Regions from separate parts of the Pedococcus sp. P2_D9 genome, predicted to be linked through region 2. Evidence: riboswitches for the same ligand, from Rfam matches in the RefSeq annotation. Region 2 holds a riboswitch; the other holds the start of a gene.
The links. Region 2 has a riboswitch for S-adenosylmethionine ahead of AC1DXJ_RS10640 (bifunctional o-acetylhomoserine/o-acetylserine sulfhydrylase). Riboswitches for the same ligand answer to the same signal wherever they lie in the genome.
Positions count from the first base shown of each region.

Region 1: it holds a riboswitch for S-adenosylmethionine, as region 2 does, so the genes downstream of both, ssuE (NADPH-dependent FMN reductase) here and AC1DXJ_RS10640 (bifunctional o-acetylhomoserine/o-acetylserine sulfhydrylase) in region 2, are expected to answer to the same signal.

Region 1 covers NZ_JBFUEI010000006.1:131,227-135,632, forward strand. Annotated here, with positions in the region: tRNA gene AC1DXJ_RS11910 (tRNA-Phe) at 162-238, opposite strand; gene AC1DXJ_RS11915 (NADP-dependent oxidoreductase) at 411-1,334, shown strand; SAM riboswitch class IV at 1,490-1,604, shown strand; gene ssuE (NADPH-dependent FMN reductase) at 1,890-2,465, shown strand; gene AC1DXJ_RS11925 (ABC transporter substrate-binding protein) at 2,465-3,520, shown strand; gene AC1DXJ_RS11930 (ABC transporter ATP-binding protein) at 3,517-4,362, shown strand; gene AC1DXJ_RS11935 (ABC transporter permease) at 4,362-4,406, shown strand, end outside.
Region 2 covers NZ_JBFUEI010000005.1:109,544-113,949, reverse strand. Annotated here, with positions in the region: gene AC1DXJ_RS10665 (hypothetical protein) at 1-33, shown strand, start outside; gene AC1DXJ_RS10660 (hypothetical protein) at 26-433, shown strand; gene AC1DXJ_RS10655 (nitroreductase family deazaflavin-dependent oxidoreductase) at 461-943, opposite strand; gene AC1DXJ_RS10650 (hypothetical protein) at 1,096-1,386, shown strand; gene AC1DXJ_RS10645 (hypothetical protein) at 1,383-2,636, shown strand; SAM riboswitch class IV at 2,709-2,823, shown strand; gene AC1DXJ_RS10640 (bifunctional o-acetylhomoserine/o-acetylserine sulfhydrylase) at 2,980-4,299, shown strand; gene AC1DXJ_RS10635 (hypothetical protein) at 4,378-4,406, shown strand, end outside.

The DNA.
Region 1 (4,406 bases), on a different contig from region 2:
GCCCGAGTCTGTTGACCTCGAGATTTCGTGCAACATCTCGTGCAACATCTCTCGGCTATTGCCGGTTAATCGCGGTCATTGGCGGCAAGCCGCCCCTCCTCAACGGAGGGCGAGAGATACGCAAAGCCGCAGGTCACGGGTCCCTGACCTGCGGCTTTGGGTGGTGGCCAGGGGCGGGGTCGAACCGCCGACCTTCCGATTTTCAGTCGGACGCTCGTACCAACTGAGCTACCTGGCCGTGGGTGCATGTGCGTGATGGTGACCATGCAATGCAGAACATGCGATCGCGGCGGCCTCGTGCCGAAGCCCGGGGGACCGTCGCGACTGCAGGATCATAGCCGATCCGTGCTGCCCCCTCACAACCGACGGTCATCGCGGAATACCCCGTGGGTGGCGACGTTGCCCCCACCATGAAGGCAATCACCTTCGCCGAGTACGGCGACCCCGACATCCTCCAGCTCACCGACCTCCCCGACCCCAAGGTCGGCCCCGGCGAGGTGCTCATCCGCGTGCGCAGCGCAGCCGTGAACCCTGTCGACTGGAAGGTCATGAAGGGCTATCTCGACGGCCTCATGGTCGTGGAGTTCCCCGCGATCCCGGGCTGGGACGTCTCGGGAGTCGTCGAGGCGGTCGGCCCCGACACCCCCGAGTGGGCCCCCGGCGACGAGGTGATCGCCTACGCCCGCAAGGACTGGGTGCAGGGCGGCACCTTCGCCGAGCTTGTCACCGCGCCCGTCCGCACGGTCGCCCGCAAGCCGAAGTCCCTCGACTGGCACCAGGCGGCGGGCCTCCCGCTTGCCGGCCTCACGGCATACCAGCTGATCGCTCGGCTGGGACTCAAGGATGGCGAGACGGTCCTCGTGCACGCCGCCGCCGGTGGAGTCGGTCTCTTCGCCGTGCAGATCGCCCGAGCTCTCGGCGCGCGCGTGATCGGCACCGCCTCCGAGGGCAACCACGAGTTCCTGCGCGGGCTGGGTGCAGAGCCGGTGACGTATGGCGCGGGGCTGGCCGAGCGCGTACGTGAGCTGTCGCCCGACGGCGTGGACGTCGTGGCCGACTTCGTCGGCGGGGTCCTGGACGTCACGCAGGCCGTTCTCGCCGACGGTGGACGGCACGGGTCGATCGCCGACGGCACCGTCGCCGAGGCCGGTGGCATCGCCGCATGGGTGCGGCCCAACGCCGAGGACCTGACTGCGCTGGGCGACCTCGCCGACGCGGGTCGGCTGACCGTGCCGGTGGCCGACGTGTTCGCGCTCGCGGATGCGGCTGAGGCGTTCGAGCTGAGCCAGACCGGGCACGTCCGCGGCAAGATCGCCATCGAGGTCAGCGTCTGACGGACCCTGGCGGGCCCCCGCCACGCATATGACGCCTGTCCAAAAGGGCGCCCGCGCAACGGATTCCGTGCGTGGGCGCTCTTTGTCGTCCCACCATGCGAGAGGCATATCCTACTTATTTGATAGGCAATGAAGGAACCGCTACCTTCGACGTAGGTCATGAGCTCCAGTGACAAGCCCCGGCTCGCTGGACGGCAACCCTCCCACTCGCGGTGGGGTGCTCCGGGTGAAGACCAGGTGGCAGTCGGACGACTGCCGCAAGCGCGAGGCTCTCGAGCCTCATCCGAGGACGGAAACCCATGAAGGACAACGGATCCAGGCAGGCAGTCGATCGCTCCTGTCTACCCGTCCTGCGCAGGCACATCGACCTGCTCAGGGTTTCCAGCGCACTCTGTCGCCCCTGACGCGCGCCCTCGTCGTTCGTCGGCTTCAGCCGGTCTCCGACCTGCGCTCGTAGGTCTGTTCGACGACTGCTACCTCGAAACCCATTCTCCTCCAACGGTTCTGCGCCTCGGCGCAGGACCGGCGATTCCCCTTGCCCGAAAGGATCCACCCATGGCTGTCATTGCCACGATCTCCAGCAGTCCCTCCCCCTCCTCCAAGACCGACGCCGTCCTCTCCGACATCGCAAGACAGCTCCAACGCGCCGGCCACGTCGTCGTCCCCATCGTGTTGCGGGACCTGCCCGCCGGCCCACTCCTGCGCGGTGACGCCCACGACCCCGAAGTGGCACGCGCCGTGGCTGCGCTCGAGGCGGCAGACGCGGTCGTCGTGTCCACCCCGGTCTACAAGGCGGCCTACGGCGGCCTGCTCAAGACCTTCCTCGACCTGCTGCCGCAGTTCGCGCTGCGGGGCAAGGTCGTCCTGCCGGTGGCCACCGGCGGCACGCCCGCCCACGTGCTGGTCGTCGACTATGCCCTCCGCCCCGTCCTGGCGAGCCTGTCGCCGAGCAGCATCACCCCGGGCTGGTTCGTCCTGGCCGACCACGTGAGGCTCGTCGACGGGGGTGAGGCCTTCCTCGACGAGGCTGCCCTGCGACCGCTGCGCGAGGTCACGACCGTCTTCCTCGACACCGTGGCAGGCCGCTCGCTGGTTACCGCGGGTGCCGTGCTCCGCGAGGCGGTGGCCTGATGCGCGCGATTCGTGGTTCCTTCACCGCGAGCCGGGCGCTGATCGCCTCGCTGGCGGCGGCCCTGCCACTCGTCCTGGTGTCCGGCTGCTCGCTCCCGTCGAGCGAGGCCAGCACGTCCGCGAAGGACAAGGGGCCGGTGACCATTCGCTACCAGGGGTGGGCCAACTCGGTGTCGCTACCCGAGCTCGCCTCCGACCTGGGCTACTTCCCCACCCTCAAGCTCAACTGGGTCGGCAACACCACCAGCGGTCCCCAGGACATCCAGTCCGCGGCCACGGGGCAGACCGACTTCGGCGGTGCGTTCTCCGGCGCCGTGGTCAAGCTCATCAGCGCAGGCGCCCCGGTCAAGGCCGTCATCAACTACTACGGCGAGGACGCCAGGACGTTCAACGGCTTCTACGTCAAGAACGACAGTCCGATCCGGACCCCGCACGACCTGATCGGCAAGAAGGTCGCTGTCAACACTCTGGGGGCGCACGCCGAGGCGGTCATCGACACCTACCTGAAGAAGAACGGCCTCACGCCGGAGGAGATCAAGCAGGTGCAGCTGGTCCCACTGCCCCCCAACGACACCGAGCYGGCCGTCCGGCGTGGGCAGGTCGACGTCGGCACCCTCTCGGGGGTCCTGCAGGACCACGCCATCGCCACGGGTGGGCTGCGGTCGCTGTTCAGCGACTACGAGCTGTTCGGCGCCTTCAACGGTGGTCAGTACGTCCTACGGGACGACTTCATCGCCAAGCATCCGGCGGCAGCCAAGGAGTTCGTCACCGGGGTCGCCAAGGCGATCGAGTGGGAGCGCACGAGCTCTCGCGAGACCGTCATCACGCGGTTCACCACCATCATCGAGAAGCGTGGTCGCAACGAGAAGACCGACAACCTCAAGTTCTGGAAGAGCGTGGGAGTCGCCAGCAAGGGCGGCTTGATCAGTGACCAGGACTTCACCCGCTGGGAGCCGTGGCTCGTCGACAGCGGGGTCCTCGAGCAGGGCGCGCTCAAGCCCCGCGACCTCTACACCAACGACTACAACGGGCTCGCGTCGAAGGCGTCCTCATGAGTGCCCACATCGAGCTGCGTGGCGTGACCAAGGAGTTCGCGCTCCGCCCGACCAGGGACCAGCCGCAAGCACGCCCGCTGGTCGCGCTGGACGACGTGTCCCTGGAGGTGCCACGCGGTGAGTTCCTCACGCTGGTCGGACCGAGCGGGTCGGGCAAGACCACCTTGCTCGACCTCCTCGGCGGGCTGAGCCGCCCCACGAGCGGCAGCGTCCTCGTGGACGGCGCCGAGGTGACCGGTCCCGGTCTCGACCGGGGCATCGTCTTCCAGCAGTACGCGCTCTTTCCCTGGCGGACCACCCTCGCCAACGTGACGTTCGGCCTCGAGCAACGGGGACTGAGTCGCCGCGAGCGCACCGAACGGGCCCGCGAGAACCTGGCCCTCGTGGGGCTCGAGGGGTTCGAGGACCGGTATCCACACGAGCTCTCCGGTGGGATGAAGCAGCGGGTCGCGATCGCCCGGAGCCTGGCCTACCAGCCCGGCATCCTGCTCATGGACGAGCCGTTCGCTGCCCTTGACGCGCAGACCCGTGAACAGCTGCAGGACGAGCTGCTGCGGATCTGGCGAGCCACCGACACGACTGTCGTGTTCATCACCCACGGCATCGAGGAGGCGGTCTATCTCGGCCAGCGCGTGGCCGTCCTGAGCGCCCGGCCCGGGCGTCTCAAGGCTCTCGTCGACGTCGACCTCGGCGACCGCGAGTCCACCACCGACCTGCGGTCGGACCCCCGCTTCGTGCACTACCGGCACGAGGTCTGGACGCTCCTGCACGACGAGGTGCGCCGCGCCCAGGACGCCGGTCATCTCAAGATCCAGCCCGACGGCACAGAGAAGGCAGCCTGATGAGCACCGCAACCCTGGACCCAGGTCGTGATCTGACAGTGCCG
Region 2 (4,406 bases):
CGACTCCAACAGATCTGGAACCTCCGTGGCTGAGACCCCGTCCGCCCCCTCGACCCGATCGGGACCCGGTGTGGTCCTCGTCGCGGTCTACGGCCTGCTCGCTCTCGCGGCCACCGGCCGTTCGGTGCTGCAGATCTCCGAGTACTTCTCGAGGGCGCCGCTGGCCTATGTCCTGTCGGCGCTCGCAGCGGTCATCTACGTCGTCGCGACGGTCGCGCTGGCGCGCGGCGACCTCACGTCGCGCCGCGTCGCGCTGGTGGCGATCAGCGTCGAGCTGGCAGGCGTGCTCATCGTGGGTCTGGCGTCCTACCTGGCCACGGACGCCTTCCCCGACAAGACGGTGTGGTCGCACTTCGGGTCCGGCTACGGCTTCGTGCCACTGGTGCTGCCGGTGCTCGGCCTGCTCTGGTTGCGGCGCACCCGTCCCAGCTGAGAGCTGGTCGGTGGCCTTCGTCGACCGCTAGTCCGTGGCTGTGTCCACCGGCTCGTCGACTGGCTCTTCGACTGGCTCGTCGACTGGCTCGAGGACGAACACGGGGATCAGCCGGTCGGTCTTGACCTGGTAGTCGGCGTAGGGCGGGAACGCCTCGACGCACCGCGGCCACCACTCCTCGCGCTCGGCGCCCTCGAGCTCCCGGGCCCGGACCGTCCACGTGCGGTCGTCGTCCTGGAGGTCGAGGACCGGGTTCTTGCGGATGTTGGCGTACCACTTGGGGTGCTCCGGCGCGCCACCCTTGCTCGCCACCGCGGCATACACACCGTCGTGCTCGACGCGCATCAACGGGACCTTTCGCACCTTGCCGGAGAGGCCGATCATGGTCAGCATCACGACCCGTCGACCCTGGATGGCGACCGCTCGGGTCGTCCCGGCGGCCTCGATCTGCTCGACCTGCGTTCGGACCCAGCCGGTGGGGCTGGCGACGTACTCACCAACAATGCTCATGGGTCCATCACAACACGAACCGGCACATCTCGGGTGGAGGGGTCGAGCAGGCGGGTCGGCTGGGTGGGACCTGTCGGGCGCCGACGATCCGGCGCACAGGCGGCTGTGGACAACTCCGGGAGGCGTCCCACGACCGACCTACCCTCGGACCCATGACCCGGATCGAGGTGAACTCCGACACCATCGTGGCGCTGGGCGCTTCCCTCCGGGAGGTGGCCGACGACCTCCTGTGGCAGGCGGTGCGCAGCTCGGAGCAGACCTGGTCGCTGGGCCCCGGCGACAGCGCCGGAGCCCTCGCGTCGGTGCTGGGTGACTTCGAGCACCAACGTCACGTGCTCGGCCGCGCGCTCGAGGACCTCGCGGCCGCGACGGCGCTGGCCGGGCGGCTGTACGCCGACGTCGAGAGCACGAGCGCCGCCGCCTTCGACGGTGGCCCGGGATGACGATCCTGAGGCCGCTGCCGGGTGATCCCGGCACGGTGCGCGCACTCGCCGACCGGCTGGCCGGGCAGGGCGAGCTGCTGCTGGCCCTGGCGAGCACGGTGCGAAGCCTCGGCGACCCGAGCAGGACGACCTGGGAGGGGCCGGGCGGCGCCGCCTTCGCCGCTCGGTCCCGCACCGCGGCCTCGCTCCTGGTCTCGGTGGGGCGTCGCTACGCGGTGTCGGCGGTGGCCCTGCGGCCTCTTGCCGCAGCCCTGGCGGAGGCGCAGCACGACGCCTCCTGGGCGGTGACGACGCACGCGGAGGCCTGGCAGCTCGCGGTCACCCTCGGCAACCGGCGGGTGATGGCGCAGGAGAGCGCCGACCCGACGCAGCGTGCGGTCGCCGCGGACCTGCACCGCAAGGAGCTGGAGCAGCTCGAGCTCGTCCAGGTCGCCGAACGCCGCCATGCCGCAGCCTGGCATCGGTTCGCCGAGGCGGACCGCCGGTGCGCCACGGTTCTGCACCAGCTCGTCCAGGACGGCCTCGACGACTCACGGATGTACGACTCGCTGACGGGGCTCAGTCGCGGGGCCGGCGTGCTCGGGAGCGCGGCAGGGGCCGTGGCGATGGCTCCCACGCCGCCGTCCAAGGCGCTGGGGGTCGCCGCCGGGGCGTGCGACGGACTCCAGCTGACGGCAGACGCGGTGGTCAAGGTCGGCTACGGCGACGGGGACTGGGGCCACATCGGCGTGGGCGCCGCCATGTCGGTCACCGGCGCCGCGTCCGGCGTGCTCAAGCGAGGCGCCCTGGCGACGAACCCCGCGGCCCTCGCGGGCCCGACGAGGACGGCGCGACGCTCGCTGCGCTTCGGCACGGCTCAACGGCTCCGGCTCGCGACGGCCGAGGAGCTTCGCCGCGCCGGTCGAGCCGAGTACCAGCCCGACGCCCGCACGTTCCGCGCGACCCGGTCGCCGGGCTCGCCGACCGCGACAGCGCACTGGGTGGCCGAGCAGGTCGCGGGACGTGCACGCGTCCTCGTGCGCAACAAGTGGCTCGACGACCTCGCCCTGGTGACCCGTGACCCCGCCCGGTCGCGCACGATGTTCGTGACCGGCCTCGCGGCCGAGGCGACCACGGCGGGTCTGGGGGCCGTCGGCACCGGGCGCGACCTGTACGCCCGACACGAGGGGGACCTGGCGATGCGGACCCGCGACGCCACCGATGCGCGCGGCACCACCCCCGATCCCGACCCACGTCCCGGCGCTCGCTGACCCGCCGTTCGTGCGTCCGCCATGAGAGATGGGTATGCCGCCCGCTCACCTCCCCGGCGTAGCCTCGGCCCAGGTCATGAGTGCCAGCGACAAGCCCCGGCTCGCTGGCCGGCAACCCTCCTCCGCGGTGGGGTGCCCCGGGTGAAGACCTGGCGGGCGGCGCAGTCGCCGTCCGCAAGCGCGGGAGACCCACCACGTGTCCCGCACCGTTCCGGCGGTGGCATCAGTGATCACAGGACCTCGGGAGCTCGAACCTCCCTTCACAGGCACCTCGACCACCCGCTCCGCCGGTGACGGTCCCCCGATCCGTGCCACGCGGCATCCGAGAGTGAAGGACACCGAGATGAGCTCCACCAACTGGTCGTTCGAGACCCGGCAGGTCCACGTCGGACAGGAGCCGGACGCCGCCACCGGCGCTCGCGCCCTGCCGATCTACCAGACGACGTCGTACGTCTTCAAGGACACCGAACACGCGGCAAACCTGTTTGCCCTCAAGGAGTTCGGCAACATCTACACCCGCATCATGAACCCGACCCAGGACGCTGTCGAGCAGCGAGTCGCGTCGCTCGAGGGCGGGGTCGGGGCGCTGCTGGTCGCCTCGGGCCAGGCTGCCGAGACCCTGGCCATCCTCAACATCGCGGAGGCGGGGGACCACGTCGTGGCGAGCCCGAGCCTGTACGGCGGCACCTTCAACCTGCTCAAGCACACCCTCCCCAAGTTCGGGATCGAGGTGGGCTTCGTCGAGGACCCCAACGACCTGGAGTCCTGGCGGGCCGCCGTCCGACCCAACACCAAGCTGTTCTTCGGCGAGACGATCTCCAACCCGAAGTCGGAGGTGCTCGACATCGAGGGCGTCGCGGCCGTCGCCCACGAGGCCGGAGTGCCGCTCGTCGTGGACAACACGATCGCGACGCCCTACCTCATCCGCCCACTGGAGTGGGGAGCCGACATCGTCGTGCACTCGGCCACCAAGTACCTCGGTGGTCACGGCACGTCGATCGCGGGGGTGATCGTCGACGGGGGCACGTTCGACTTCGGGGCCGACCCCGACAAGTTCCCCAACTACAACACCCCGGAGGAGAGCTACCACGGGCTGGTGTTCGCGCGGGACCTCGGCGTGGGGAGTGCCTTCGGCGCCAACCTCGCGTTCATCCTCAAGGCGCGCGTCCAGCTGCTGCGCGACCTTGGTCCCGCGATCGCACCGTTCAACGCCTTCCTCATCGCCCAGGGCATCGAGACACTGAGCCTGCGCATCGAGCGGCACCTGGAGAACACGCACAAGGTGGCGGCGTTCCTCCAGCAGCACGAGCAGGTCGAGCAGGTCGTGTGGGCCTCCCTGCCGGACCACGAGTCGTACGCGAAGGCAACGAAGTACACGCCCCGGGGTGCTGGGGCGGTGCTGGCGTTCGAGATCGTCGGCGGCGTCGAAGCGGGGCGTCGGTTCGTCGAGTCCCTCGTGCTGCACAGTCACGTCGCCAACATCGGTGACGTGCGCTCGCTCGCGATCCACCCAGCCTCCACGACCCACTCCCAGGGCCCGGACGGCGACCGTCTGAAGGCCGGGGTCACGCCCGGGCTGGTGCGCCTCGCCGTGGGCATCGAGCACATCGACGACATCCTTGCCGACCTGGAGCAGGGCTTCATCGCGGCCAAGGGCGTCTGAGGCGACTGCTGACACCTGCGTCCGACCGAACACGTCGAATGCAGGTGTCAGCAGTCGGCCGCGGGGGGATACTGGGGCATGGCTTCGCACCCGGGGCCCGTGACGCT